DNA from 4 places in the Geodermatophilus normandii genome. Region 4 is predicted to be linked to each of the others. Evidence: riboswitches for the same ligand, from Rfam matches in the RefSeq annotation. Region 4 holds a riboswitch; each other region holds the start of a gene.
What was found. Region 4 has a riboswitch for cyclic di-AMP ahead of JD79_RS13335 (C40 family peptidase). Riboswitches for the same ligand answer to the same signal wherever they lie in the genome.

Region 1 (7,358 bases), 340 kb from region 4:
CTGGTACAGCCTCCACGGCGCCCGCGCGCCCTGCTGCGGCAGCGCGGTGAGGCTGCGCCGCACGTAGCCCGCCGACAGCCCGATGAACGGCTCGACCCCGCCCTCGGCGGGAGCGAGCGGGGTGGCGGCGGCGTAGCCGTTGCGGTCCAGGTGGGCCAGCAGCCGGCAGACGTAGCGGGCGACGAGGTCGGCCTTCAGCGTCCACGAGGCGTTCGTGTACCCGATGGTCATGGCGAAGTTGGGCACGCCGGAGACCATGAAGCCCTTGTAGGAGACGGTCTTCGACAGGTCCACGGCCTCGCCGTCGACGGTCAGCGTCATCCCGCCGATCGGCAGCAGGTTCAGCCCGGTCGCGGTGACGACGACGTCGGCGTCGAGGTGCTGCCCCGACTCGAGCAGGATGCCGGTCTCGTCGAAGGTGGCGATGCGGTCGGTGACGATCGAGGCCGTCCCCCGGCGCAGCTCGCGGAACAGGTCGCCGTCGGGGACGACGCACAGCCGCTGGTCCCACGGGTCGTAGGGCGGCGCGAAGTGGGTGGCGACGTCGAGGTCGGCGGGCACCTGCTTGGCCGCGGCCTTGGCCAGCACCCGCTTCATGACCTCGGGCCTGCGCCGGCTGAGCTGGTAGGACGCCATCGACACCAGCACGTTCTTCCACCGCACCACCGGGTAGACGACGCGGTCGGGCAGCCGCCGGCGCAGCTTCTCGGCCAGCGCGTCGCGGCCGGGCAGGCTGACGACGTAGGTGGGCGTGCGCTGCAGCATCGTCACGTGCGCGGCCTGCTCGGCCATGCTCGGCACGAGCGTGACCGCGGTGGCGCCGCTGCCGATGACGACGACGCGCTTGCCGGCGAAGTCGAGGTCCTCGGGCCAGTGCTGCGGGTGCACGATCCGGCCGCCGAAGCGCTCCTCGCCGGGGAACTCGGGGCGGTAGCCCTGGTCGTAGCGGTAGTACCCGGAGCAGACCGACAGCCACGAGCAGGTCCACGTCTCGGTCTCGCCGGTCCCGGTGCGCTCGGCGGTGACCGTCCACAGCGAGTCCGCGGTGGACCACGCGGCGGAGACGACGCGGGTGCCGAAGCGGATGTGCTCGTCGACGCCGTAATCGCGGGCGGTGTCGCGGACGTACTCGCGGATCGAGGCGCCGTCGGCGATGGCCTGCGGCTGCGACCACGGCCGGAACGAGTAGCCCAGGGTGAACATGTCGGAGTCCGAGCGCACACCCGGGTAGCGGAACAGGTCCCAGGTGCCGCCGATGGCCTCGCGGGCCTCGAGGACGGCGTACGTCCTGCCCGGCAGCTCGCGCTGCAGGTGGCAGGCCGCGCCGATCCCGGACAGGCCCGCGCCGACGATCAGCACGTCGACGTGCCGGGTGGTGGTCTCCGTGGGGACGGACTGCGTCATGGCTCTCCCTGTCGGCGGGGGTGACCCCGACCACGGTACTCGACACGGTGTCGAGTCGTTCGACGGCGCGTCGGTCAACGGGTCGTGGTGCCCGGCCTGTCGGTTCCGTAGACGGTGCGCAGCCAGACGGTGAGCAGGACGTCGACCAGGTCCTCCGGGGGGAGCGCGGGCGTCTGCCCGGCGTAGGTGACGTGGATGACCCGCTCGTTCATCCAGTTGAGCGCGACGGCGAGGTCGCGGGCGGGCGGCCCGTCCGGCGCGGCGCCGCGGGCGCGCTCGGCCTCGATGGCCGCCGCGGTGTCCTCGACGAAGCCGTCCATCACGGTCGACCACAGCCCCCGCACCTCGGCGCTGGTGGCCAGCAGCGAGGCGACGGCGGAGACGACCGCCGGGTGGGCGGCGAACGTGCTGCGGACCGCCTCGAGGGCGGCACGCCAGCTCGCGCGGACGTCGTCGCCGGCCCGCCGCAGCGCCGCCGAGCGCGACGCGTGCGCCTCCTCGACCACCCGGTCGAGCAGCGCCAGGACGACCGCGTCCTTGGACGGGAAGTAGAAGTAGAAGGTGGGCCGGGAGATGCCGGCGCCGCGGGCCAGGTCGTCGACGGAGATGTCGGCCAGCGGCCGCTGTTCCAGCAGGTCCTCGGCGGTGGCGAGGATGGCGCGCTCACGGTCGTCGCCCGAGGGCCGGCGCGCCCGCCGCCCCCGGCTGCCGCCCGGTGGGGCGGGGAGCGGTGCGGCCACGGCGGCGACCCTACCCAGCGCCGGGCCCCCCGGCGTCAGGGCAGCCGCCAGACCGTGGTGCGGCGCACGCCCGGCCCCTCGGTCTCCGGCACCTCGTACACGGCCGCCGGCTCCAGGCGCTCGTGCGGGAGGTACGGCCGGCCGGGATCGCCCACCAGCACCTCGCAGCCGCGCGCCCGCGCCCGGTCGAGGAAGGGCAGCACCCGCCCGGTCATCTCCCGGTCGTAGCAGACGTCCCCGGCGACGACGAGGTCGACGGCGGGCGGCTCGCGGTCGAGCACGTCGCCGGTGACGCTGATCCCCCGGACGCCGTTGAGGCCGGCGTTGACGGCCACCGCCGTCCGCGAGAAGGGGTCGACGTCGCTGGCCAGCACCCGGCGGGCGCCGGCGAGGACGGCGGCGATCGCCACCAGGCCGCTGCCCGAGCCGAGGTCGAGCACCGTGCGGCCGGCGACCGTCGCGGGCCCGTCGAGCAGGCAGCGGGCCAGGGCCTGCCCGCCGGGCCAGGCCGCCGCCCAGAACGGCGGCTCCTCCCCCGCGCCGCCGGCCGCGGTCTCCATCGCCTCCCACAGCGCGACGACGTCGTCGGCCACGTGCAGCCGGACCTCGGGGACGAGCGAGGGCCGGCGCACCTGGGTGTGCGCGCGGACGAAGCCCGCGGGCACCACCCGCACGGTCATCGGCCCTCCCCCCGGCGTCGTGCCGGAACGGCTCTCCTGCAGGGTCCCGCGCCGAGCCGGAGCGCGGCGCGGGGGCAGGAGGGTCCTCCTAGTACCAGCCGGTGGCCTGCGAGTGCGCCCACGCCCCGCACGGCGAGCCGTAGCGCTCGTCGATGTAGATCAGGCCGGCGTCGATCTGGCGGTAGCCGTCGGAGGTCTTGGCGATGCCGGTGCTCGCCCAGGTCGAGTCGAGGAACTGCGCGATCCCGTACGCGGTGCTGGTCGGGTTCTGCGCGTTGGGGTTCCAGCCGCTCTCCTTGCCCCACAGGCTCTCGAGGCAGCTGAACTGCTCGGCGCTGCCGACCTTGCTCAGCGCGTAGTCCTTGAACGAGCCGCGCGGGGCGGAGCTGGAGCTCGAGGAGCTGCTGGCGGCGGGCGCCGGAGCCGCAGCCGCCGCGGCGGCCTCCCGCTCGGCGGCGGCCTGCGCCTCGGCGGCGGCCTGCGCCTCGGCGGCGGCCTGCTGCTCGGCGGCGACCCGGGCGGCCTCCTGCTCGGCGGCGATGCGGGCGGCCTCCTGCTCGGCGGCGACGCGGGCGGCCTCCTCGGCGGCGCGGCGGTCGAGCTCGGCCTGGTCCGCGGCGGCCTGGGCCTGGGCGGCGCTGGCCTCGGCGGCGCTGCGATCGCTGCGGGAGGCGGCGACGTCCTCCAGCGGGGCGAGGTCGGCCGGCTCGGGGGCCCGCTCGGCGGCCGGCTGCTGGGGGATGCCCAGCTGCTCGGCGACGCTCACCGAGGCGCTCACGGTGTCGGTCCCGGCGGAGGCGGCGGGGCCGCCCGTCGAGACGAGGCCGACGACCAGGGCGCCGGCGGCGGCGGCACCGAGCAGCAGGGCCGGGCGGCGGTGGCCGAGCGGCGCGCGGCCGAGGCGGGAACGGCGGCGGGCGCGGGGAGCGGGGACCTCGGCGGGATCGCCGCCCAGGGCGGACAGCTCGCGGGTCTCGGCGGTGGCGGTGTCGACGGCGTCGGCGGGGGTGGCGGCGAGCTCGACGGTCGCGGGCGCGTCGGGAGTGCGGCGGGACATGAGGGGGTGGGTGCTCCGAGGGAGAGTGCGCGCGGCAGCCGCCCGGGTCCGGGCGTGCGCACGCGGCGCGGTCTACGGGTGTCGCGTCTGGCGGGTCCCCGGCGGCGCGGAGGGCGTCACCGGTGCGGCGGGCAGGGGCGAGCCGGCGTCGGGACGACGCGGAGGTGCGCGAGGCGCGCGGACGGCTGCACCTGCGGGCCGCGGGGGCCCGGAGGCGGGGTGTGCGGAGGCTCTCCGTTCTTCCGTGAGCCGCCTACCGAGTTAGCTGACGGGTTCGGGCGGGAAGGAGCCCTACGCGGCACCGAGCGCGGCTCGGCGGGCGCGATTCACCCCAGGACTGCGGTGGGTCCCCGGCTCGCGTCCGCGGGACGGACACGACTCGGCGGCGTCCGGCCGAGCTCCCCGGGACGGGGACCAGACGACCAGCCGGACGCCGGTCACCGTACGGGCGTTACCGGTTCGTGACAACTCCCGGGGCGCGCGGGACCGCCGTGACGGCTGGTGCGGCCGGCGCGGTCGCCGGACCTGCCGTGCCGTTCCTCCTGGTCAGGAGGCCGCGGCCACCTCGGTGCGGCCGGGCCCGTGCAGCGGTGTCACCTCGGACACGTCGGCCGGCCGCGAGGTCCCACCGAACGGTCCGGCGGCCTCCTCGGCGCGGACGGCCTCGCGCTTGTCGGCGAGGACGGGGACGTCGTCGGGGAGCACCCCGGCGACCACCGCCAGCGCCTGGTCGATCTGGCCGGTCAGCCGGCGGAGCCAGTCGCGGGCCTCGTCGCGCTCGTCGCGCAGCGGCTGCAGCTCGGCCTCCGCGAGGCGCCGGCGCTCGCGTGCCTCGTCGTCGGCCCGGGCGCGCGCCTCGGCGGCCTCCCGGTCCAGCCGATCGCGCTCGGCCGCGGCCGCGCGCCCCAGCTCGGCGGCCTCGCGGCGGGCCGCCTCGAGCACCGCGGCGGCCTCGCTGCGGGTCTGCTCGCGCAGCGCCCTCACCGCCTCCCGCATCTCGGCCACCCCGGACAGCCGCGCCGCGGCCTCCGTGCGGGCCTCGGCGCGGACCCGTGCGGCCTCCTCCTCGGCGGCCGCGGTCAGCGCGGCGGCCTCCTGCTCCGCCCGGCGCACCAGCGCGAGGGCGTCCTCGGGGCCGGGCAGGGACTGCCGCTCGCGGACCAGCTGGGCCAGCCGCCGGCGGGCGTTCTGCACCTCGGTCGAGGCCGCGGCGTAGCGACTGAGCAGGTGGTCGTTCTCGCGGCGCAGGACCAGCATCTCGGTCTCGGCCCACGACACGTAGTCGTCGACCTGCGTGCGGTCGTAGCCGCGGACCGCGCCGGTGAACACCGGCCCGGTCCCCAGCAGGCCGTCGAGCCCGCTCGGCCGGCCCGACGCGGGCGGACCGCCCGTCCCCGCCGTCCCGCCGTCCCCCGTCGTGACCCCTGCCCGCTGCGACATCCCGGTTCCCCCTCGGTGCGCCGTCCGATCCGGACCCCCGCCGGCCCGGTCCGGACCGTCGGGAGTGATCACAATCTCCCATCCCGCCCCGCGCTCCGCCCCGGCGCTCCGGCGTGCTCGGGCGCGTGCGGAGTGGGACGACCCGGCCGTGCCGGTCCGGTCACCGCCCGCAGTCACCCGGTATCGGGGAGGTAACGACGGCCGGGGAACAACGAGGGCACCGGTACGGTTGCGCCGGACAGCAGTTGAGCTCTCAATCACTTGGAGACGAGATGCAGTTCGGGATCTTCACGGTCAGCGACATCACGACCGACCCGACGACCGGCCGCACGCCGAGCGAGGCGGAGCGGATCCAGGCCGTCCTCACCATCGCGAGGAAGGCCGAGGAGGTCGGGCTCGACGTCTTCGCGCTGGGCGAGCACCACAACCCGCCGTTCTTCTCGTCCTCCCCCACCACCACGCTGGCCTACGTCGCGGCGCAGACGCGGACGCTGCAGCTGTCGACGTCGACCACGCTGATCACCACCAACGACCCGGTGAAGATCGCCGAGGACTACGCGATGCTGCAGCACCTCGCCGGCGGCCGCGTCGACCTGATGCTCGGCCGCGGCAACACCGGCCCGGTCTACCCCTGGTTCGGCCAGGACATCCGCAACGGCATCCCGCTCGCCGTGGAGAACTACGCGCTGCTGCGCCGGCTGTGGGAGGAGGACGTCGTCGACTGGTCCGGCCGGTTCCGCACCCCGCTGCAGGGCTTCACCTCGACCCCGCGGCCGCTGGACGGCGTCGCGCCGTTCGTCTGGCACGGCTCGATCCGCTCCCCGCAGATCGCCGAGCAGGCCGCCTACTACGGCGACGGGTTCTTCTCCAACCACATCTTCTGGCCCAAGGAGCACACCCAGCGGATGGTGGAGTTCTACCGCTCGCGCTTCGAGCACCACGGCCACGGCAGCGCCGACCAGGCGATCGTCGGCCTGGGCGGGCAGGTGTTCGTGCGGAAGAACTCCCAGGACGCCGTCGAGGAGTTCCGCCCTTACTTCGACAACGCGCCGGTGTACGGCCACGGGCCCTCGCTCGAGGACTTCTCCCGCGAGACGCCGCTGACCGTCGGCAGCCCGCAGCAGGTCATCGAGCGCACCCTCGGCTTCCGCGACTACGTCGGCGACTACCAGCGCCAGCTGTTCCTCGTCGACCACGCCGGCCTGCCGCTGAAGACCGTGCTCGAGCAGCTCGACGTCCTCGGCGAGGAGGTCGTGCCGGTGCTGCGCAGGGAGTTCGCCGCGCTCAAGCCGGCGCACGTCCCCGACGCCCCCACCCACGCCGCACGCGTCGCCGCGCGGCGGCAGAGCCCGGAGGAGGTCTCCGCGTGACCACCCGCACCCTGGCCGTCCTCAGCGCCGGCCTGTCGGTCCCGTCGTCGACGCGGCTGCTGGCCGACCGGCTGACGGCGGCGACCGTGGCCGCCCTGCGCGAGCGGGGCGAGGACGCCACCGTCGAGGTCGTCGAGCTGCGCGAGCACGCCCGCGACGTCGCCGACGCCTTCGTCACCGGCTTCCCGAACGCGGCGCTGCGCGCGGCGGTGGAGACGGTCACCGGCGCGGACGCGCTCATCGCCGTCACCCCGGTGTTCACCGCCTCCTACAGCGGCCTGTTCAAGTCCTTCGTCGACGTGCTGGAGAAGGACGCGCTCACCGGCAAGCCGGTGCTGATGGCCGCCACCGCGGGCACCGCCCGGCACTCGCTGGTGCTCGAGCACGCGATGCGGCCGCTGTTCAGCCACCTGCGTGCGGTGCCCGTGCCGACGGCGGTGTTCGCGGCGAGCGAGGACTGGGCCGGCGGTGACGGCACCGGCAGCGCCGGCACCAGCCTGGAGCTGGGCCGGCGGATCACCCGCGCCGCCGGCGAGCTGGCCGACGTCGTCACCGGCCGGCCCGCGTCGGCCCGCCCGGCCGACCCGTTCACCGACGTCCCCTCCTTCGAGCAGCTCCTCCGCGGCGAGGCCTGACCCGGTTCGGCGGCGGCGAGCGGGGTACCCAC
Region 2 (7,358 bases), 170 kb from region 4:
GCGGTGTCGACGGTGCTGAACGTGCCCAGCGCGTCCCCGTACTCCTCGGCGCAGGCGTCGGCGATCTCGTCGGTCAGCCCGAGGACCTCGTCCATCTGCTCCTGGGTGGTCGGCCGCGGCTCGGCGGCGAGGAGCCGGTCCTTGAGGTCGGCGGGGATGCACTCGACCGGCGTCGACAGACCGACGCCGCGCGGGTCGAAGCCCACCAGGTCGAAGCGGCGCAGGACGTCCTCGGGCAGCGAGAGCGCCAGGCTCAGCGCGGCGTCGGCTCCCGAGGCGCCCGGGCCGCCCGGGTTGACCAGCAGCGAGCCGATCCGGTCGGCCTGCCCGGCCAGCGTCGCGCGGATGAGGAACAGCGGCAGCGTGGCGCCGTCGGCCTCGTCGTGGTCGATCGGCACCTCGGTGCGGCCGCACTCGAAGGCGAGGTCGCGCTCACTGCCCGGTGTGCCGGCGATGAGCTCGGTGATCTCCGCGTCGCAGTCGGTCCAGGTGATCGGGGCGGCCTCCGGTTCGGCCGGCGTCGTCGTCGCGGACGACGGGGAGGAGTCCGCCGGCGACGACTCGTCGGTGAACGAGCTACAGCCGGTGACCGCCAGGAGCAGTCCGGTCGAGGCGGCGAGCAGGCCGCGGCGCGAACGCATGATCACCACCGTAGGAGGCGCGCGCCGGCCGCGCAGGCGCCGCTCATCCCGCCAGCACCTCGGCCAGGTCGTAGCGCACCGGGACCTCCAGCTGGTCGTAGGTGCAGCTCTGCGGCTCCCGGTCGGGCCGCCAGCGGAGGAACTGGCCGGTGTGCCGCAGCCGCCGGCCCTCCAGCTGGTCGTACTTGATCTCCACCACGAGCTCGGGCCGCAGCGGCACCCAGGAGAGGTCCTTCTTGGCGTTCCAGCGGCTCTGCGCGCCGGGCATCCGGTGCTCGCCGTCCTCCTGCACCTGCGCGTTCGCCCAGTCCTGCCACGGGTGCCCGTCGAGGGCGTCGGCGCGGTAGGGCGCCAGCTCCTCGACCAGCTCCGCACGCCGCGCCATCGGGAACGACGCCGCGACCCCGATGTGCTGCAGGCCGCCGTCGTCGTAGAGGCCGAGCAGCAGCGACCCGACGATCGGCCCGCTCTTGTGCCAGCGGAACCCGGCGACCACGCAGTCGGCGGTGCGCACGTGCTTGACCTTGGTCATCAGCCGCTGGTCGGGGCCGTAGGGCAGGTCGGGGGCCTTGGCGACGACGCCGTCGAGCCCGGCGCCCTCGAACTCCTCGAACCAGCGCTGCGCGGTCCGCGCGTCCCGCGTGACCGCGGTGACGTGCACCCGCTCGTGCTCTCCGCCGAGCACCTCGCGCAGCCGCGCCCGCCGCCGCTCGAACGGCGTCTCCAGCAGCGCCTCGTCGCCGACGGCCAGCAGGTCGAACGCGACGAAGTGCGCCGGCGTCTGCTCGGCGAGCAGGTTCACGCGGGACTCCGCCGGGTGGATGCGCTGCAGCAGCGACTCGAAGTGCAGCCGGTCGCCCTGCGGCACCACGATCTCGCCGTCGACGACGCAGCGCTCCGGCAGCGCCTCCTTGACCGCGGCCACCACCTCGGGGAAGTAGCGGGTCAGCGGGCGCTCGTTGCGGCTGCCCAGCTCCACCTCGTCGCCGTCGCGGAAGACGATGCAGCGGAAGCCGTCCCACTTGGGCTCGTAGAACAGGCCGTCGCCGGTGGGCAGCCTCGTGGTGGCCTTCGCCAGCATCGGCTTGACCGGTGGCAGCACGGGCAGGTCCATGCCGTCCAGTCAAGCAGCAGGCGCCGATCCGCAGCGGCCGAACGCGCCCCTGCCGCGACGCCCGCCCGGATCGGGTGACCGGACCCGTCCCCGGCGCGGCCCGCCGGGCGGGAACCCGTCCCACGGCGGCACCCGCACCGGCCCGGACCACCGTGGACGCGTGGTGATCACGAGGACCCGCCGCGCTCGGCGCTCAGCTCGGCCCGACGGCGTAGCGGGTGAAGAGGACGCCGTCCTCCTCGAGCACCTGGACCAGCCGCGGGCGGACGACGTCGCGCAGCGCCCGGTCCAGCAGCCGCGCCTGCCCGCCGACGAGGGCGGGGGAGACGGTGAGGTCGAGCTCGTCGACGACGCCCGCGTCCAGTGCCGCCGTCAGCAGCGACGGGCCGCCCTCGCACAGCACCTGCCCCAGCCCGCGCCCGGCGAGGACGTCCACCGCCAGCGGCAGGTCCACGTCGGCGTCCCCGCACACCAGGACCTCGACGCCGGCGTCGGCCAGCGCGGCGCGGCGACCGGGGTCGGCGGCGGCACAGGTCACCAGCAGCGTCGGCGCCTGCGCGAGCCGGTCGCCGGGCGCCATCGACGCCCGCCGCGACACCACCGCGACCGGCAGCTCGGGGCGCGCCCCAGCTCGGCGCGCCGCCGCCCCACCGCGGAGTCCGCGGTCACCGGCCGGTAGCCCTCGCCGGCCGCCGTCCCGTGCCCGACCAGGACGACGTCGGCCAGCGCGCGCAGCGTCGTGAACACCCGCCGGTCGCCGGGCGAGCCGAGCCCCGCGCTGACGCCGTCCACCGTGACCGCGCCGTCGAGCGAGGCGACGAAGTCGACGCGGAAGGAGCGCCCGGGCGGCAGCCGGTAGGCCTCCGCCAGGTCGTCGTCGGTCAGGTCACCGTCGGTCAGGTCACCGTCGGTCAGGTCGCCGACCGGCGACGGGTGCAGCCGGCGCATCAGGTGGTGACGACGGCCGCGCTCTCGGCCGGCACGGTCACCGAGGTCCCGGACAGCGACGGCTCGTCCTCGGCGGTCGCGAACAGCACCCCGGTGGCGGGCCGGTCCAGCTCGACCTCCTGCTCCTCCCCGGACAGGTTGGCCACCACCCGCAGCGAGCCACGGTGCACCACGAGCACGCGGTCCTCGTCGTCCCAGCCGACCTCGACCGCGGACAGGTCGGGGTCGACCAGGTCCGGCTGCTCCCGGCGCAGGGCCATCAGCCGCCGGTGGACGGCGAGCAGCCCCGCGTGCGGCTCCCGCTCCACCTCCGACCAGTCCAGCTTCGACCGGCGGAAGGTCTCCGGGTCCTGCGGGTCGGGCACCTCGTCGGCGTCCCAGCCGTGCTCGGCGAACTCCGCCTTGCGCCCCACCGCCGTCGCGCGGCCGATCTCGGGGTCGGTGTGGCTGGTGAAGAACTGCCACGGCGTCGAGGCACCCCACTCCTCGCCCATGAACAGCATCGGCGTGAACGGGCTGGTCAGCACGAGGGTCGCGCCGACGCTGAGCAGGCCGGGGGAGAGGGTCGCCGAGACGCGGTCGCCGACGGCGCGGTTGCCGATCTGGTCGTGGTCCTGCAGGTAGCCGAGGAACTTCCACCCCGGCAGCCGCCCGGTGTCGACCGGCCGCCCGTGGTGCCGCCGCCGGAAGCTCGACCACGACCCGTCGTGGAAGTAGGCCCCGGTGAGGGTCTTGGCCACCCCCGAGAGCCCGGCCTCGGCGAAGTCGGCGTAGTAGCCGGAGGCCTCGCCGGTGAGCGTCGCGAAGACCGCGTGGTGGAAGTCGTCGCTCCACTGCGCGTGGATGCCCGTGCCGTTGGCCTCGCGGGGGGTCACCAGGTGCGGGTCGTTGAGGTCGCTCTCGGCGACGAGCGTCAGCGGCCGGCCCTCGGCGACCGACAGCCGGTCGACCTCCTGGGCCATCTCCTCCAGCACGTGGGTCGCCCGCTCGTCGACCAGCGCGTGCACGGCGTCGAGCCGCAGCCCGTCGACGTGCATGTCGCGCAGCCACATGAGCGCGTTGTCGAGGATGTACCGGCGGACCTCGTCGGAGTCCGGGCCGGACAGGTTGATCGAGGAGCCCCACGGGTTCGGCCCGCCCTCGCTGAAGACGGGCATGAAGAGCGGGAGGTAGTTCCCCGACGGGCCGAGGTGGTTGTAGACGACGTCCTGGATCACCCCGAGGCCGCGCTGGTGACAGGCGTCGACGAAGCGCTGGTAGGCGGCGGGCCCGCCGTAGCTCTCCTGCACCGTGTACCAGAGGACGCCGTCGTAGCCCCAGTTGTGCGTGCCGTCGAAGCCGTTGACCGGCAGCAGCTCGACGAACGCGACGCCGAGGTCGGCGAGGTGGCCGAGCCGGTCGATCGCGGCGTCGAGGGTGCCCTCGGGCGTGAACGTGCCGACGTGCATCTCGTAGACGACGCCGCCGGCCAGCGGGCGCCCGGTCCAGGCGCCGTCGCCCCACGAGTACGCGGCCGGGTCGAACCGGCGGGAGAGACCGTGCACGCCGTCGGGCTGCCGCCGCGAGCGCGGGTCCGGGCGCGGGGTGTCGTCGTCGCCGAGCAGGTAGCCGTAGTCGGCCTCGGGGGAGGCCTCGACCTCGGCGCGCCACCAGCCGTCGTCGTCGCGGCGCATGTCGTGCACCGCGCCGTCGACCTGCAGGCGCACGCGCTCGGGCACGGGCGCCCAGACGGCGAACTCGACGGGTGCGGACATGCGGGGGCCTCCAGGGGTGTGCGGGGTGACCGCACCGTCTTGCCCCCAGCAGGCCCGGTCAACCGTGACGGCGGACCGGAGCCGGTAGACCCCGGTGGTGGCCGGGGAGGCGTGCTCCCCGGCCACCGTGGAGTCACGGCAGGTGCAGGACCTGCCCGACGAAGATCCGGTTGGGGTTGCGGACCTCGTCGCGGTTGGCCGCCCACAGGGCGCGCCAGCCGCCCTCGACGCCCTCGGCCCGGGCGATCTTGCGGAGGGTCTCCCCGCGCCGGACCGTGTGGGTGTCGCCGGACGCCTCGGCAGCCGCCGGGGCGGCGGCCGGAGCCGGGGCCGGGGCGGGAGCCGGGCCGGGCCGGAGCCGGGGCGGGAGCCGGGCGGGAGCCGGGGCGGGAGCCGGGGCGCCGGCCTCGGGTGCGGACGGGTCCAGCGCCTTGCCGCAGGTCGGCCAGGCCCCGGGGCCCTGCATGTCCAGCAGCACCTCGGCCGCCGCGATCTGCTGGGCCTTGGTGGCCAGGTCCGGCCGCGCCGCGTACTGGGTGCCGCCGGCCGCGGCCCACGAGGACAGGGAGAACTGCAGGCCGCCGTAGTAGCCGTTGCCGGTGTTGATCGACCAGTTGCCGCTGGACTCGCACTGGGCGACGGCGTCCCAGTCGTTGGGGGCGGCGGCCGAGGCCGGGGCGGCGAGCACCCCGACGGAGAGGGCGGCCGCGCCGGCGGTGAGGACCGTCCGGCGGACCAGGCGGGACGCGCGCTGCTGGCGGCCGGCCGCGGGCATGGGAGAGGAGGACGTGCGCATGACGGATCTCCGATCCGCCGCCTACGAGGTGAGCTGTCGGGTTCGGAGCGATCGGTGCCCCGGCCGCACGCGTGCGGCTTCACCCCGAGACGTCTGCACCCGGCCCCCGTGTCGCGGCGGCAGACGCCGAAGTGGTTCCCCCATCCCCGTCCTGGCTGTGCTGGGAGGTACGGAGCCCGGTGGACGGGGTTCGGCGGGCCGGCTCCGGCGTCCGCCGGCTTGTCGCGCGGACGCCGGGACAACGTAACGGCCGGGTCACGAGACGTCTCCTCCAGCCCCGGGAGTCGACTCCCGCCCCACCGCCCGCGGCGGACGGTCCCGGGAGGAACGCCTGGTCACACCGCCGCGGAGGAGTGCCCCCCGCGGCGGTGTGACCTCCGTCTCACTCGCGGACGAGCAGCGCCACGGGCAGCCGGGACAGCAGGTCGCCGACGGGCAGGCCCCCGACGTCGGAGACCACCCGCGTGCCGGTGAGCAGGTCCCGCCAGGCGCCGGTGGGCAGCGCGAGCGCCGTGTCGCCCCACCCGGTCGCGGCCAGCGCGACCGGCAGGCGGGTCGCGACCGTCACCGCGCCGCCCCGGTCGAACGCGACGACCGAGCCGGCGGCGGACCCGGTGGCCTCGACCGGCGCGTACCCGGTGAACAGCTCCGGGGAGTCCCGGCGCAGCCGCAGCGCCCGCGAGACGACGAGCAGCTTCGCCGCGCCCGTCTCGTCGACGTCCGGCACCCAGCCCCCGTCGAGGCGGGCCAGCAGCGCCCGGCGCTCGTCGTAGTCGACGGGGCGGCGGTTGTCGGGGTCGACCAGCGAGCGGTCCTCGAGCTCGGTGCCCTGGTAGACGTCGGGGACGCCGGGCATCGTCAGCTGCACCAGCTTCTGCGCCAGCGCGTTGGACCGGCCGGCGGGGCCGATCCGCGCGACGAACTGCTCGATCTCGGCGTTCGTCGTCGCGTCGTCGAAGGCGGCGTCGACCATCGCGTGCAGCTCGGTCTCGAACGCCTCGTCGACGTCGGTCCACGTCGTCGACAGGCCGGCCTCGCGGGCGGCCTTCTCGGCGTAGGCGTGCGCCCGCTCGCGCGACAGCGGCCAGGCGCCCACCAGGTTCTGCCACACCAGGTGCGCCAGCGGCCGGTCGGCCAGCGGGTGGCGGGACAGCCAGCCGCGGACCAGTCCGGCCCACTCGGTCGGCACCTCGGCGAGCACGGCCAGGCGCGCCCGGGTGTCCTCGCTGCGCTTGGTGTCGTGCGTGGTGAGCGTCGTCATCGACGCCGGCTTGCGCTCCAGCCGCCGGGTCTGCGCCTCGTGGAACTCCTCGACCGTGGAGCCGAAGCGCGCCGGGTCGCCGCCGACCTCGTTGAGGACCACGAACCGCGCCCACCGGTAGTACGCGCTGTCCTCGACGCCCTTGGCCATCACCGGGCCGCTGGTCTGCTCGAAGCGGGTGGCCGCCTCGGTGCCGGCCTGCGCCAGCACCGGGTGCAGCGCGTCGACGGCGGCGACCAGGTCGGGCCGGCGGTCGCGGACCTCGGACACCGCGGTGTCGAGGTGCTCGCGGCCGTCGGGCAGGTAGCTGCGGTAGACGTCGAAGGTGGCCAGCAGCTCGGCCAGCGCCTCGGTCTGCCGCTCCCGGTCGACGCCGGGCAGGTCGCCGATCACCCGTACCAGCCGGGCGACCTCCGAGCCGAGGATCCCGTCGGTGACCTCGCGCTTGCAGTCGTGGACCAGCTGCGCGTAGTCGACCGGCCGCCCCGACAGCTCGGTGTCCAGCGCGGTGAGCGCCGCCTCGCCGGCCGGGTCGACCAGCACGTCGTCGACCTCGGCCAGCGCGTCGTAGCCGGTGGTGCCGGCGCACCGCCAGCTGCCGGGCAGGTCCTCGCCGGGCTCGAGGATCTTCTCGACGACCGTCCACCGGCCGCCGGAGGCCTCGGCCAGCCGGTCGAGGTAGCCCTTCGGGTCGGCGAGGCCGTCGGGGTGGTCGATCCGCAGCCCGTCGACGGCGCCCTGCTCCACCAGCCGCAGCACCAGCTCGTGGGTGGCGTCGAAGACCGCGGGGTCCTCCACCCGGAGCCCGGCGAGGGTGTTGATCGCGAAGAACCTCCGGTAGTTG
Region 3 (7,358 bases), 1.5 Mb from region 4:
GCGAGCGGGTGACGGCCAGGTAGGCGACGACGGCGAAGACCAGCGTGGACGCGAGCGCGACCAGCGTCGAGCGCCGGGCCCGGCTGCGGCGCCAGGCCCGGCGGGAGAGCTCGAGCTCGCTGGGCGGGGGGAGGGCGACGCCGCGGGGGCCGCCGGGGACGACGGTGCTCAGGACAGGACGGGCGCGTCGGCGACGTCGGACAGCCACTGCTGCTCGAGCTCGGCGAGCGTGCCGTCCTCGCGCAACGCGTCGACGGCCCGGCTGACGCAGTCGGTGAGCGGGCTGTCCTTGGCCAGGAGCAGGCCGAACTGGTCGCCACCCTCGCCGGAGTCCTCGAGCTGGCCCACGATCACGCCGTTCTCCAGCTCGGCGGCGGTGATGTAGAAGGCCGTCGGCAGGTCGACGACGATCGCGTCCACCTGGCCGTTCTGCAGGGCGAGCTTGGCGTCGTCGTTGGTGTTGAACACGACCGGGTCGTTCTCGGGGGCGATCACGGTGGTGAGGACGTCGAGGCTCGTCGTCGCCACCTGGGCACCGAGGCGCAGGCCGCGCAGGTCGGCGAGGCTGGTGGCGCCGTCGGCCGCGGAGCCCGCGGTGGTGATGACCGCCTGGCTCACCGTGTAGTACGGCGAGGAGAAGTCGACGGCCTGCCGCCGCTCCTCGGTGATGGAGAACTGGTTGACGTCGAAGTCGAAGGGGCGGGCGCCGGGCTGGATGGCCGCGTTGAAGGGCACCCGCGTCCAGGTGACGTCGTCCTCGGAGTAGCCGAGCTGCTCGGCGACCGCGTAGGCGACGGCGGACTCGAAGCCCTCGCCGTTCTCCGGGGCGTCGTCGACGAACCACGGCTCGTAGGCCGGCTCGTCGGTGGCGATCGTCAGCGTGCCCGGCTCGAGGGTGTCGAGCTCGTCGGGCGTGCAGGCGCCGGTGGCCGAGGAGCCGCCGCTGCCGGAGGAGCCGGCGTCGGTCGACTCCTCCTGCGGTGCGCACGCGGAGAGCGCCAGGGCGGCGGTGGCGGCGAGGACGAGGGGGAGCGGACGACGGCGCATCGAGGAGTCCCTTGCTGGGTCGGATCGGCGCGCAGATCGTAGGACCGGGGCCGGTGTGTCCGGCCTCACCCGGGCTCGTCGGACGAGGAGGTGCGCCATGGGTGCGGTGGTCCTGTTCGCGGCGGTGTCGCTGGACGGGTTCGTGGGCCGGGACGACGACATGCCCGGCCCGCTGTTCGACTGGTACGGCAACGGCGACGTCGAGATGACCTTCAGCGACCGGAACCGCCCCTTCCACGTGACCGCGCCGACGGCGGAGTTCCTGCGGCCGTTCGCCGAGCGGGCGGGCGTCATGGTGTGCGGACGCCACCTGTTCGACATCACCGACGGCTGGGAGGGCGTGCCCCCGAACGGCGAGCACGTCGTCGTGGTGACCCACCGGCCGGCCGACGACTGGCCGCACCGGGCGACGGCGCCGTTCAGCTTCGTCGCCGACGTCCGCACCGGGATCGAGCGGGCGAGGGAGCTCGCCGGCGACCGGGACGTCACGGTGTCGGCCGGGGACGTGGGCGGGCAGGGCGCTGCGCGCGGGCCTGGTCGACCGGGTGGTGCTCGCGCTCGTCCCGGTGGTGCTGGGCTCGGGGAAGCCGTACTCCGGCGCCGGGGGACCGCCGGAGATCCAGTTCGAGGACCCGCAGGTGGTGCAGGGCAGCCGGGTGACGCACCTGGTGTACGACGTCCGGCGCTGACGTCCGGCGCTGACGTCCGGCGCCGGGGGAAGCGGGCCGGGGAGCCCGGCGTTGTAGGGGGCACCCCGCTACCGCCGCTGACGGTGGACCGGGGACGATGAGCCCCCGCGCCTGCCTCCGAGGAGCCCCGTGACCGCGACCATCGCGCCCGCCACCCCCGCCGTCGCCGGCGACGAGCGCACCCTGTCGCCCGCCGAGTACGCGACCTGGGCCGCCGAGGTCCGCCGGCTGGCCGACGAGCGGGGCGCGGTGGTCCTCGCGCACAACTACCAGGTGCCCGAGATCCAGGACGTCGCCCACTTCACCGGCGACTCCCTCTACCTGTCGCGGGTCGCCGCGCAGACCGACGCCCGCGAGATCGTCTTCTGCGGCGTCCACTTCATGGCCGAGACGGCGAAGATCCTCTCCCCGGACAAGACGGTGCTGCTGCCCGACCACGCCGCCGGCTGCTCGCTCGCCGACTCGATCACCGCCGAGCAGCTGCGCGAGTGGAAGGCCGAGCACCCGGGCGCCGTCGTCGTCAGCTACGTGAACACCACCGCCGCGGTGAAGGCCGAGACCGACATCTGCTGCACGTCGTCGAACGCCGCCGACGTCATCCGCTCCATCCCGGCCGACCGGGAGATCCTGTTCTGCCCGGACCAGTTCCTCGGCGCGCACGTCAAGCGCGTGACCGGGCGAGAGAACGTCCACGTGTGGGCGGGGGAGTGCCACGTGCACGCCGGCATCAGCCCGGCCGACGTCCGCGCGCAGGTGGCCGCGCACCCGGACGCGGAGATCCTGGTGCACCCCGAGTGCGGCTGCACCACCTCGGTGCTGGACCTCGTCAGCCACGGCGACCTGCCGGCCGACCGCACCCGCGTGCTGTCCACCGGCGGGATGGTCGAGGAGGCCGCGACCACCCGCGCCCCGCAGGTGCTGGTGGCCACCGAGGTCGGCATCCTGCACCAGCTGCGGGCGCTGAACTCCGGAACGGCGTTCATCCCGATGAACGAGCGGGCGGCCTGCCGATACATGAAGATGATCACCCCGGCGAAGCTGCTGCACACGCTGCGCACCGGCGAGGGTGCGATCGACGTCGACCCGGAGACCGCCGCCCGCGCCCGCCGCGCCGTGGAGGCGATGATCGCCATCGGCGAGCCCGGCCGCGGCGGCGAGTAGGTCAGATCCGGGTGAACAGGTAGACCGACACCACGACGCCGAAGACCACGATGAGCACCCGCAGCGGCGTCGCGGGGATGCGGCTGGCGATCCGGGCACCGGCGAACCCACCCACCAGGCTGGCCGGCGCCGCGACGGCGACCACCTGCCAGTCGACCGGCCCGAAGAAGCCGAAGACGACGAGCGTCACCGTCGCCGTCACCGCGGACAGCGCCGACTTCAGCGCGTTGGCCAGCTGCAGCCGGTGCAGCGCGGTGCCGAGCACGCCGACCAGGATCACGCCGAGCGCCCCGCCGAAGTAGCCGCCGTAGACGGTGGCGAGGAACAGCGCGAGATGGAGCCACCACGGGTCGCGGGCGGTGCCGTCGTCGCGGTCGCGCAGCCGGCGGGTCAGCAGCGGCTGCACGGCCAGCAGCAGGCTCGCCAGCAGCACCAGCACCGGGACGACGACGTCGAAGGCCTCGCTGGGCGTGGTCAGCAGCAGCACGCTGCCGGCGGTGCCGCCGAGGACCGACACCGCGCCGAGGCGCACCAGCCGCTCGCCCTGGCCGGCGTACTCGCGGCGGAACCCGGCCATCCCGCCGAGGTAGCCGGGCCACTGCGCCACCGAGTTGGTGACGTTGGCCGCCACCGTCGGCAGGCCGAGTGCCACGAGGGTGGGGAAGAGGACGAGCGACCCGCCGCCGGCGATCGAGTTGATGACGCCGGCGCCGAGGGCCACCGCGGCCGCGATGAGCAGGTCGGCGGCTGACACGGAGCGGCAGCCTACGGTGACGCCGTGCGCCTCCCCGCCCCGGCGACCTGGCTGGCCGCCGCCCTCGGCGGCTCCGGCGTGCTGCACCTGGTGCGGCCTCGGACCTACGAGTGGCTGGTGCCGCCCGAGCTCGGCGACGCCCGGGCGTGGGTGCTCGGCAGCGGCGTGGCCGAGGTCGCCGCGGCGGCACTGCTCACCGGGCCGCCGACCCGGCGAGCCGGGGGGTGGGCGGCGGCCGGGCTGCTCGCCTCGTTCCTGCCGGCGCACCTGCACCACGTCCGCCTCGCGCGGGGGCGGCCGGCGTTCCTGGCGGCCGCCGCGGTCCGGCTGCCGCTGCAGGCGCCGATGATCGCCGCCGCGCTGCGGGTGGCCCGCGGTCGCTGACGCCGGTCGATCAGCGGCCGCGGGTGGGGACCGGGTCGGGCCCGGTCGGCCGGGCGCCGTCCACCCGGCTGCGTCCCGAGCCCGCCGCCGCGCGCCGACGCCGGGCACACTGCCCGCATGGCCGATCCGCTGCCCGACGACTGGGAGCGCGCGCTGGTCGTCGTCGCCCACCCCGACGACGTCGAGTACGGGTGCGCGGCCGCCGTCGCCACGTGGACCGCGGCCGGACGCGACGTCCGGTACGTGCTGGCGACCAGTGGCGAGGCCGGCATCGCCGGGCTGCCGCCGGAGGAGGCCGGGCCGCTGCGGGAGCGCGAGCAGCGGGCCGCGGCCGCGGTGGTGGGCGTGTCGGTGGTCGAGTTCCTCGGCCACCCCGACGGCCGGCTGACCGAGGGGACGGACCTGCGCCGGTCGCTCGCGGCGGCGATCCGGCGGCACCGGCCGCACCTGGTGGTGACGATGCACCACGGCGACACCTGGACGCCCCCGGGCGCGGCGGTCGGCTACTGGAACAGCGCCGACCACCGGGCGCTGGGCCGCTGCGCGCTCGACGCGGTCGGCGACGCGGCCAACGAGTGGATCTTCCCGGAGCTCGCCGCCCAGGAGCCGTGGCGGGGCGTGCGGTGGACCGCCGTCGCCACGCCGGTCGGGGTGACGCACACCGTCGATGTCACCGACGTCGTCGACCGGGCGGTGGCCTCGCTCGCCGAGCACCGCCGCTACCTCGAGGCGCTGTCGGACGAGCCGGTCGAGGAGCAGGCTCGCAAGCAGGTCGACATGGCGACCCCCGAGCTGGACGGCCGGCGCGTGGCCGGCTTCGCCCTCTACGCGGGGTGAGGGGACGCGGCCCCGGGGGACCCGGGGCCGCGTCCCGGTCGATCAGGGGTTGAAGCTGACGTGCACGTGGTCGTAGTGGTTGGCGGTGACCGACCCGCGGTCCTCCATCGCCCGCCAGCCGGAGCCGCCGATGATGAAGATCCGCTGCTGCCAGATGACGTACTCGACGTTGAACCGCGCGGCGTTGTCGATGACGTACTGGGCGACGGCGTTCCCCTTGGCGGAGTCCGCGTAGACCATGAAGTCCGCGGCCAGCTGCTGGGTGGGCGAGTGCCCGGGCCGGGTCAGGACCGTGGACACCCCGAAGGTCGAGGTGACCTCCGCGACGACCGGGCGGACGTGCGCGGCCCAGGCGCTGTAGGCGGTCGAGGTCGGCGTGGGCTTGCCGGTGAGGTCGGTCGACACCGCGACCACCGCGGTGGCGGCGGCCGCCGCCGGGGCCGCCGCGGCTGCGGGAGCCGCGGCCGCGGCGGGGGCTGCCGCCGGAGCGGCGGCCGGCGCCTCGTCCCGGTCGTGGGACCAGCCGTGCGACCAGTCGGAGCGGTGGCCGTCCCACCGGCCCTCGGCCTGGGCGACGGACTGCCCGGAGAGACCGAAGGCGAGGGCGAGGGCGCCGACCGTGACGGTGCGGCGGACGGTGCGGGATGAGCTGTGCGAAGGCATGACGAGGAGAGCTCCTGACGTCGGTTCCGTGCGGCGCCGCCGTGTGTTCAGCGGTCACCGTCACGTGAGTGGGGCGGAAGCCCCCGGATGGGACGGCCGGGCGGGCGACCGGGCGGCGGGCACCTGCTGGAGGGCAGGCCGACGCGAGAGCGGTCGCGGTCCGGCTCGGGATGCGCGGCGACCGGCGTTCGTGCGCGGGTCGCGGCGTCCGTCTCTGAGGGGGTGCGGGCGCGCCAGGGCAGGCGCCTACGGCGCACCCCGTTGCGGTTCTCCGTTCTCCCATGGCCGCCTACCGGGTCAGCTGACGGGTTCGGGCGGGGATGCGCCCTACCCGCTCCCGAGGGAGCGGGACTCACCCCAGTGGTTCGGTGGGTCCCCGGCTCGCGGCCACGGATGGTCACGACTCGGCGGCATCCGGTGCGGCTCCCCCCGGGTGGAGGCGGTGACGACCGACCGGACCCGGCAACCGTAGGTGGGTTACGGAATAGTCACAACGCGGACCGGGCAGTTCCGCTGTGAAGGGTCCGTAGACTGCGGGCACGACGGACGAGTCGGCCGGGCGGTCGCGTCGGCGGGGGAGACCCCGTCGCCGAGGAACGTCCGGGCTCCACAGGGCAGGGTGGTCGCTAACGGCGACCCGGGGGAACCCGCGGGACAGTGCCACAGAGAACAGACCGCCGGCGGTGCCTCTCCGGAGACACGGCCGGTCAGGGTGAAACGGTGGTGTAAGAGACCACCAGCGCACCGGGTGACCGGTGCGGCTCGGTAAACCCCACCCGGAGCAAGGTCGAGAAGGGACGGCGGGAACGTCGTCCTGCGCAGGCGTTCGAGGGCTGCCCGCCCGAGCCTGCGGGTGGACCGCTCGAGCCCGCCGGCAACGGCGGGCCTAGATGGATGACCGCCCATCGGGAGGCCGCGAGGCGCCCGAGGACAGAACCCGGCGTACAGGCCGACTCGTCCGTCGCCCCTCGTCTGACCTGCCTTTTCAGGTCCGGCGGGGGTCCCCGTTCCTCAGATGTTCCTCAGCCGCGGGAGCCAGTACGGCGCCCACCACGGCCCGCCTGAGGACGAGGACCCGGACGTGTCCGCACCCGTTGCGCGCGGCCGCCGGCAACGAGGGCGGACTTGAACGTCTCGTATGGGAGGCTGCGATCCAGCGTCGGCCCGAGCAGGAGGCACGTTGGCCAAGTACCGGCGGCGGGGGCATTGGCGACGTGGTCGAAACGGGACCATGCACTGGGTCTCTGCGCACGACGTCACACGAGGGTCCTCGGGCAGGCAGAGCTCAAGCTCCTACTCGACGAGCTGGTTCACGCAGGACCACCATCCAGCCCCGCCGCGACCCGCCACGGTCCGCTATCCGGCACTGCCCTACTCGGCTCGCTGGCTGAGGCCCAATGCTCGCTGCCCCGTGTGCGGCGCAGCCGTCTACTTCTGGTCGAACGCGGCCGGCAGTCGGGTCTACTTCGACGAGATGGGACCGCCATGGCCGAAGCACCCGTGCACTGACGTTCGAGCTGGCTTCGCTTGGGCCGCCGGCCCGCAGGCGATCTATCGCACGCGGTCGACCCCGGAGGCGCCGGCGACCGCTGGTGACTTCCGCGGGCGGTACGCCGCGAAGCCCGCCCAGGCATACGAGATCCTCAAGGCTGTTCGTGACAGCTGGTCGACGAGGCTGCATGTCCGCCGTGTTGGCTGGCTCCGGCGGCGCGTCATCTTCGCCATCCCGTACCTATTGACGCCGCTCCCTGGCCAGCTGGTGTTCGTTGCTGATGGGCGACTGACGCTGCTCGACCACTCGACGCTCCAAGTCCGGGACTTCC
Region 4 (7,358 bases):
GCCGGTGTCTGACACCGCGGAGCTCGCGGCGCTGGTCGGGGTGGCGCCCGACGTGCTCGTGCGGGCGCTGGGCGACGCCTGGACGGAGGTCCGCGGGCCCGAGCACGAGCGGTGGTTCGTGAGCGGCCGGCCGGCGCAGGTGGCGGTCGGCTGGGACGGGTTCGGCTTCACGCTGGCCCGTCCCGAGCCGCGGTGGGCAGGCCCCGCGGAGCTCGTGTGGGAGTTCGTGGCCGACCGCCGGTTCTCCTCCGACGAGGTGCTCTACGAGCGAGCGGCCCTCGCCGAGGCGGCCGAGGAGGTCGCCCGCAAGCGGCGCCGCACCTTCCGCTGGTGCCCGGTGTGCCGGCAGGTCAACGCCCGCGAGCGCGTCCACGACAACACCGGCCTCTGCATGGCCTGCGCCGAGCGCTACCTCGGTGTCCAGCACTAGGACGAGAGGAGCCGTTGGAGCCGTCGTGCCGGCTCACCGCGTTGTCGCGATGACGGACGTGACGCTCTCACCTTCCGATCCCGCCCGACATCCCTGATCTATATGTGGAAGGCAGGTGTCCACCGTGGCCAATGACGGCATCTTCCTGCGGTCCGCCGACGGCTTGAATGTCCTCAGAGCCCTGGGCGCAATTGCTCAAGCAGTTCGTCCACGGACTTCCCGTCCGCCTCGGCTGTTGCTGCCGGAGAGTCCTGGAGACTGGCCAAAGGCCAGTACTTCACTGCGTTGGCGGCATAGTCGAGCATCTGGCCGACGACCTCACGGCGGATGCGCGTATCGGACGATCGCTTGACTTCCACCAGCACCGGCACGCCCTCGCCGTCGACGAAGAGATGGTCGAGGCTGAACGTGCCGCCGCCGTCCTGAGCACTTGGCACCCCCATCTCTCGACGGATGAGCAGCAGGCGCCCCGACCCGGCAGAGTTCTGGCGCGCTGTCGAGACCAACCTAAAGGCCGGGCGGATCCGGATGCTGTTCGTCGCGGACGCCCTTCCCGCAGAGTTGGTGCGCATCATTGATTTCCTCAACGAGCAGATGAGTCCCGCGGAGGTTCTTGGCGTCGAGCTTCAGCAGTTCGTTGGAGACGGGCATACGGTCTATGTCCCGCGAGTCGTGGGTCGAACCAGTGGTGCTGTGGCCTCGAAGGGGGGGCGCCGCGCAGAGCGGCCAGTTGTGGGACCGGAACTCGTTCCTCGACGCAGCCGCAGCACGCTGCTCACCCGCTGAGGTGTCTCTGATGCGTCGCCTGATCGAGGACGTCGAAGGCCGTGGCCTGAAGATCAACCCCGGTCGGGGTGCCACTCCTGGCCTCTCGGGTTGGTATTCAGTAGCAGGTCAGCCCACTGGAGTCTGGGTGCTCAATGCAAACAATGAGAGCCCGAAGACACGGTCCTATGTCGTGCTGTATCTCGCGGACCTACTCCCGAGGGTGGGTGCCGACAGGCTCGAACGTGCTGCTCGGATCCTCGAGACGTTGCCGTCCATGGCCGGCAAGATCGGGCTTGCGCGGCAGAGCCAGTGGAAGAAGTACCCGTCGCTCTACCTAGCTGACATCGCCGGTAAGCCCACGGAGGAGAGGGTCCTCTTCGACGCATTGAACGAGCTCACAGCGGACGTGTGACTCCGTCGGGAGGCCAGGTCGACAACGAGGCGGGTGCTGGCCAGGACGTCAAGCGACCGGGGCCAGTAGCGGTGCCGGGGTGGTGATCTCCGACCCGTCGGGTCGCCAGGTGTGCCATCGGCCGTCGGGTTGTCGTTCGACGCGGAAGCCGTGGTGGACCTTGGTGTGGTGGCGTTCGCACAACAGTGCTGAGTTCTCGAGGCTGGTCTCGCCGCCGTCGATCCAGTGGACCAGGTGGTGGACGTCGCACCACCAGGTCGGTGCTCGGCAGCCGGCGAAGACGCAGCCGCCGTCGCGGAGCTCGGTGGCCCGGCGCAGGTGGCGGTCGGCGAGGCGGTGCGCGCGGCCGAGGTCGAGTGGGGCGCGGTCGGGGCCGAAGACGACGCGGGAGACGGCGCCGTCGCAGGCCAGCCAGCGGGCGCGGGCGGCGGAGAGCACGGTGCCCGAGCCCAGGGTGGCGGTGCCCTGGCCGGTGGCGGGGTCGGCGAGGTCGGCGAGGTCGATGCGGACCGCGACGTGGGGCTTGACCGTCCGCAGCGTCGGCAGGCTGCCGGCGGCCAGCGCGTTGTCGGCCAGTTGCACGAGGGCGTCACCGAGGCGCTGGGCGCGGGTCCGCTCGTCGCCGGCCGGGCGGTCGGCCTGGGTGAAGGACTCCAGGGCGACGGTGAACTTCTCCCCGCCGACGGCGTCCAGGCAGCCGTGGAGGGTGCGGGACCCGTCGGCGTGGGTGACCACCGTCAGCGAGCGGCCCTCGGTGGGGTCGGGTTCGGGGCCGTCGGGGTCGAGGTCGTCGCAGTAGCGCTGCACCACCGTCACCAGGTCGGTGTGCGGCTGCTCGACCGCGATCCCGGTGAAGACGGCGTCGATCACTGCCAGGTCCACGCCTTGCTCCGCGGCGGCGGCCAGCCGTGCCGGTGTGACCGCGCGTGCGGTGACCGCGACCTGCTCGGCGGACACCAGGCCGGCGTCGTGCGCCTCGGCGAGGGCGGGCAGGTGCGCCAGCGCCCGCCCGTTGCGCACCAGCCGCGACGCCTCGGAACCCGAGAGCCGGCAGTGCCCGCGCAGCCAGGAGGTCATCGACCGCTGCCCGTCCCGCTCGGGCGCCTGCGACAGCTCCGCCGCCCGCACCCGGCGGGCCAGGGCGGCGTCGATCCGGTTGCGCTCGGCGACCAGCGCGGCGACGCCGTCGAGGACGTCACCGCTCCCTGGATCACCCGAACACATGTACGAATTGTACGCCACCGCAGTGGTCCCCTCAACCTGAAACCGCAGGTCAAAGCGCTAATCGGTCAGGAGCAGAAGCTGTCGACGACCTCGTGGGTAGGGCGACCGGGATGGAACTCGACGACGCCACGGCCCTGAGGGCGGCGCTGCACGGCCACGTGCCACGGGCGGTCCGCACGCACTGGGTCGACGTCGACGGCGTCCGCTGGCCGCTGCGACAGGTGGTGACCCTTGCGGTCGCTGGCGACCGGAGCCGCGTCACCACCCGGGCTGCCCACCGGGCCCTGCGAGAGCTGGGCTTCCGGACGAGCGAGCGGACGGAGAGCTGGCGGAGCGAGGTCCCCAGCGTCACCCCGCTCCTCGACGCGCTGAACGCCGCGACGCCCGCAGACTTCCTCGCCGCCGGCCGAGCCGCGAGCAACGAGCCGGGGCTCTACAGCTGGTGGGCCGACGACCAGGGCGCGGCCGACCTGACCCGGGGTCTCGGGCACGAGGTGGTGCCGGGCCTCGTCTACGCGGGCCGCGCCGGGGGCATCCGGCCGAGCGGCGTGCGGTCGAGCAACACGCTGTGGGGCCGCATCGCCACGATGCACCTCGGTGGCCGCCGGCAGTTCTCCACCTTCCGGCTCACGCTGAGCGCCTGCCTGTCCCCGGAGGGCGGTCCGGCCGTCGACGGGCAGGAGCTGACCGGCTGGATGCACCGGCACCTGCGGGTCGCGGTCCTCCCGCTGCCGATCGAGTCGGTGGCGCCGGGGGAGGAGCGGCTGCTCGAGCTCGCCGACCCGCCCCTCAACCTCCGCGACGTCCCGAGGACCGACCTGCGCCGCGCGCTCACCCGCCGTCGGAAGGCCCTGCCCACCTGACACGGCGGCGCCCCGGCCACGAGGGCCGGGGCGCCGTCGAGAGCGTGCGTCAGGCGACGCGGCGTGCGCCCGCGTAGCTCGGCATCGAGTCCAGGTTGACCACGGCCACCGGCTTGCCGGCGGTCGAGGCGTGCACCATCTGGCCGTTGCCGATGTACATGCCCACGTGCGACACGGGGCTGTAGAAGAACACCAGGTCGCCCGGCTTGAGGTCGGCCTTCGCCACCGGGGTGCCGAACGTCGACTGGGCCTTCGAGGTGCGCGGGATCGTGATGCCCGCGGCCTTGTAGGCGTAGCTGGTCAGCCCGGAGCAGTCGAACGTGTTCGGGCCGGCGGCGCCGTACACGTACATGTCACCGCGCTGGGCCAGGGCGGTGTCGACGGCGATCTGGGCCGCGCCGTTGGGAGCAGGCGCTGGGGCGGCGGCCACGGTCGCGGTGGTGCCGACGCCCCCTGCAGCAGCGGAGGCGGGGAGGGGCGAGAGGGCGATGCCGGCCCCGGCGATGGCGGCGACGGCGACACCGCGGAACGAGCGACGAGCGAGGGACGTGCGAGTGGTCGTCATCGACGACGGTTCTCCTGTTCTCCACGGCCGCCTACCGGGTTAGCTGACGGGTTCGGACGGGGGAGTCGCCCGGCGCGACGGATCGCGCTCCACCCCAGGACTGCGGTGGGTCCCCGGCCCGGGTACCGGCTGGGTGCCGGCATCCGGTTCGGCGTGTCCGGCGGGTGTCACGCGGGTGGTGACGAGGGCCCCGGCCGGTCCGCGACGACGGTAGGGAGCGGTTGCGGGCCCCTCCACCGGACCGAGGCCGCGCCACGCCCGGGCCCGGCCTCCCGACTTGACGCCGGCCGCGGATCCGACACGCCACCGTCACCACCACGGACGGCGGCGCAGCACCCGGCCGGCGGCCGCCCGGGCGGCACGGACACGCCGGGCCCGACGAGAAAGGACGAGACGGTGCGCCCGCACTCCGGGTCAGCGGCCCGCCACGCCCGCGGAGGTCGCCGGGATCTCGACGGTTGGCCCGCCCGTTGTCGGGGCACCCGTTGGAGCAGTCGAGAGGAGGGAGCACCCCCATGGGCATGTTGAGGAACGTGATCGCCTCGGGCGTCGCCGCGAAGGTCGTCCAGGAGCTCCGGAAGCCGCAGAACCAGGCGAAGATCAAGCAGTTCATCCGGGACTACCAGGCCAAGAACAAGGGTGGCGGCACGCGACCGACCGGTCGCGGGTACTGACCCCGCACGCTCGACCGCGGCCCCCGTCCCTTCCGGGACGGGGGCCGCGGTGCGTCCCCGGCTTCGTGACCTCCGTTTCCGCCGCTGCGCATGAGACACCTGTGAGTGCTGAGGACGACTCCGTACCGATATGGGTCGTTCCGGGACGCGGCCGTGTCACTGTCCCGTGTGTCACGCCCGGTGGCGGTGCAGCAGACATGTGCAGCGACCCCCGCTTCTCGGGCTCTCACCCCCGGGGGATCCGATGACCTACTCTCCGCCGCTCCCGCAGCAGCCCGTGCCTGCTCCTGCCCCGAAGAAGCCGTTCTACAAGAAGGCCTGGTTCCTCGTCCTCGCCGCGATCGTCGTCATCATCATCGGCGTCAACGCGAACAAGGGCGGCGGTGCCGACACCGGTTCAGCCGAGGCTCCGGGCGACAACGGCGCGGCCAGCGCCGACTCCGGGGACGCCACCGAGGCCAGCGCCGTCGGCATCGGTCAGCCGGCGGCCGACGGCGACTTCCAGTTCGTCGTCAACGGCGTCGACTGCTCGCAGACCGAGCTCGGCGACGAGTACCTCAGCACGCAAGCGCAGGGGCAGTTCTGCATCGTCGACGTGACGGTGAGCAACATCGGCAGTGAGGCGCAGGGCTTCTTCGGTGAGAACGCCACCCTGCTCAACGCCGAGGGCCAGGAGTTCAGCGCCGACAGCGAGGCTGCCTTCTACCTGCAGGACTCGTCCTCGCTCTACGAGGAGATCAACCCCGGCAACACGCTCAACAGCAAGGTCGTCTTCGACGTCCCGGCCGGCATGACCCCCAGCGGCATCGAGCTGCACGACTCCGCGTTCTCCGGTGGCGTGACCGTCGCCCTGCAGTAAGCAGCGCTCAACCACAGGGGGTTCCGCCGACCGGCGGGACCCCCTGTGTCGTCTTCGAGCCATGATGTGGCCGGGCTCGCGAGCCCGGATCGGGGTGCAGTCGAGTTCCGTCCAGCAACACCCCGACCGGGGCGGACACGACCCGGTTCCCGGTGACGACGATGCTCCGGCGGACGGGGCGCGTGCACGGCGGGATGGTCCCGCCGTTCACGCGAACCGGTGCCGTCCCCGCCGGGGGCACGGGTGTGGGGGCGGCACCGGCCCACGGACAGGAGAGGCGCCGGCGCGCTCCGCATGACGGGAGCGGGGACGCCGGCGACGGCGCCGGGCCCGCGGCGGGCCGGGGCCGGGGCCGCGCGGGCGCCGGACCTCCGCGTCATGGACCGGGGCGGCCCGCGTCAGCGCCCGTCCGGACACCGTGCGTGACCGCCGACCCGTCGACGGCGGCGTCCCGGCGCGCCGCGTCATCCCGGCCCGGGGACGGCGTCGTCACCGGTGCAGGGGGATCGAGGGAGGCGAGCAGCGCCATGACGACGAGCAGCGCCACGACGACGAGCGGGACGACGAGCGGGACGACCGGCGGGGCAGGCGCGGAGCGGGCGGCCGCCCCCGGGGTCCCGGCTCCCCGGGGGTCGCAGGAGCGGCTCCAGCACGTGGAGGAACTCCGCCGGGCGGCGACCCACCTGGCGGCGGCACAGTTCCTCGAGAGCCGCGCCGACCGTTCGGCCAGCCCCGTGCTGGCGGGCCTGCTGCGCGACCGGGCCCGCGAGCGCCGCCGCAGGGGCGAGCGCATCCTCGTGCGGCTCGGGGTGCGGCCCGTGCGGGGCGGGCCGCCCGGGCAGCGGTGCTGAGCAGGCGGTTCCCCGCCGGGAGCGGGAGCGGAAGGGGAGGCGGAGCCGGGACGCGCGGCGTAGCTTTCCGCCATGGCCGCCGCGGGGCGGGCCGGCCCGGCCCAGGACGGGCCGTCGCCCGCCGAGATCACGGCGCTGATCCCGCTCGTCCGGCGGATCGTCGCCGCCCGGGTCCCCGACCACGCGACCGCGGACGACCTGGTGCAGGAGACGCTGACCCGGGTGCTCGCCGCGTCCGGGCGCGTCGAGCCGGGGATGCTCGAGCCCTACGCCATCGTGACGGCCCGCAACGTCGTCGCCTCCCTCTGGCGGGACCAGGACCGCCAGCGGCGCAACCAGCACCGCGTCGTCGACCTCCGCCCGCCGGAGGCGCCGGACGAGGACGTCCTCGTGCAGGAGGACCGCGAGGCGGTCACCGCGGCCCTGACCCGGCTGAGCGACCGGGAGCGCGCGACGCTGCTCGCCCACGAGGTGTCCGGGCAGGACACCCGGTCGCTCGCGGCGGAGCTGGGGTCCACGGCGGGCGCGGTGGCCGCCCAGCTCAACCGGACCCGCGCGCGGCTGCGGGTGGAGTACCTGCTCGTCCTCGAGAACACCGAGCCCCCGACCGACCGGTGCCGGCCGGTGCTGCTGGCCCTCTCCAGCGGCGACCGCCGCCGGCAGCGCGAGGTCGACGCCGCCCGCCACCTGCTCGAGTGCGACCTCTGCGCTC

Region 1: linked by a shared signal. The riboswitch ahead of JD79_RS24285 (aggregation-promoting factor C-terminal-like domain-containing protein) and the one ahead of JD79_RS13335 (C40 family peptidase) in region 4 are both predicted to bind cyclic di-AMP.
Region 2: linked by a shared signal. The riboswitch ahead of JD79_RS24280 (LysM peptidoglycan-binding domain-containing protein) and the one ahead of JD79_RS13335 (C40 family peptidase) in region 4 are both predicted to bind cyclic di-AMP.
Region 3: linked by a shared signal. The riboswitch ahead of JD79_RS22810 (VldE C-terminal domain-containing protein) and the one ahead of JD79_RS13335 (C40 family peptidase) in region 4 are both predicted to bind cyclic di-AMP.

The regions. Positions count from the first base shown of each region.
Region 1 is NZ_QGTX01000001.1:3,069,785-3,077,142, reverse strand. Features, by position in the region: gene JD79_RS15010 (flavin-containing monooxygenase) at 1-1,404, opposite strand, end outside; gene JD79_RS15005 (TetR/AcrR family transcriptional regulator) at 1,479-2,144, opposite strand; gene JD79_RS15000 (class I SAM-dependent methyltransferase) at 2,180-2,824, opposite strand; gene JD79_RS24285 (aggregation-promoting factor C-terminal-like domain-containing protein) at 2,913-3,881, opposite strand; cyclic di-AMP (ydaO/yuaA leader) riboswitch at 4,117-4,276, opposite strand; gene JD79_RS14990 (DivIVA domain-containing protein) at 4,428-5,321, opposite strand; gene JD79_RS14985 (LLM class flavin-dependent oxidoreductase) at 5,594-6,691, shown strand; gene JD79_RS14980 (FMN reductase) at 6,688-7,326, shown strand.
Region 2 is NZ_QGTX01000001.1:2,900,292-2,907,649, forward strand. Features, by position in the region: gene JD79_RS14165 (alpha/beta hydrolase) at 1-641, opposite strand, end outside; gene JD79_RS14170 (ATP-dependent DNA ligase) at 685-1,755, opposite strand; gene JD79_RS23815 (RibD family protein) at 1,949-2,335, opposite strand; gene JD79_RS23820 (dihydrofolate reductase family protein) at 2,290-2,703, opposite strand; gene treZ (malto-oligosyltrehalose trehalohydrolase) at 2,703-4,457, opposite strand; gene JD79_RS24280 (LysM peptidoglycan-binding domain-containing protein) at 4,591-5,232, opposite strand; cyclic di-AMP (ydaO/yuaA leader) riboswitch at 5,257-5,385, opposite strand; gene treY (malto-oligosyltrehalose synthase) at 5,636-7,358, opposite strand, start outside.
Region 3 is NZ_QGTX01000001.1:4,178,648-4,186,005, reverse strand. Features, by position in the region: gene JD79_RS20215 (amino acid ABC transporter permease) at 1-208, opposite strand, end outside; gene JD79_RS20210 (ABC transporter substrate-binding protein) at 169-1,047, opposite strand; gene JD79_RS24580 (dihydrofolate reductase family protein) at 1,145-1,837, shown strand; gene nadA (quinolinate synthase NadA) at 1,866-2,897, shown strand; gene JD79_RS20195 (sulfite exporter TauE/SafE family protein) at 2,899-3,651, opposite strand; gene JD79_RS20190 (DoxX family protein) at 3,676-4,035, shown strand; gene JD79_RS20185 (PIG-L deacetylase family protein) at 4,153-4,872, shown strand; gene JD79_RS22810 (VldE C-terminal domain-containing protein) at 4,915-5,535, opposite strand; cyclic di-AMP (ydaO/yuaA leader) riboswitch at 5,807-5,955, opposite strand; RNA gene rnpB (RNase P RNA component class A) at 6,083-6,496, shown strand; gene JD79_RS20165 (hypothetical protein) at 6,947-7,358, shown strand, end outside.
Region 4 is NZ_QGTX01000001.1:2,725,520-2,732,877, forward strand. Features, by position in the region: gene JD79_RS13305 (TM0106 family RecB-like putative nuclease) at 1-12, shown strand, start outside; gene JD79_RS13310 (hypothetical protein) at 5-430, shown strand; gene JD79_RS13315 (hypothetical protein) at 604-1,002, opposite strand; gene JD79_RS22240 (hypothetical protein) at 1,227-1,610, shown strand; gene JD79_RS13325 (HNH endonuclease signature motif containing protein) at 1,659-2,834, opposite strand; gene JD79_RS13330 (GIY-YIG nuclease family protein) at 2,945-3,697, shown strand; gene JD79_RS13335 (C40 family peptidase) at 3,747-4,262, opposite strand; cyclic di-AMP (ydaO/yuaA leader) riboswitch at 4,275-4,408, opposite strand; gene JD79_RS22660 (hypothetical protein) at 4,778-4,936, shown strand; gene JD79_RS13340 (DUF4352 domain-containing protein) at 5,181-5,795, shown strand; gene JD79_RS13345 (hypothetical protein) at 6,323-6,646, shown strand; gene JD79_RS13350 (sigma-70 family RNA polymerase sigma factor) at 6,719-7,358, shown strand, end outside.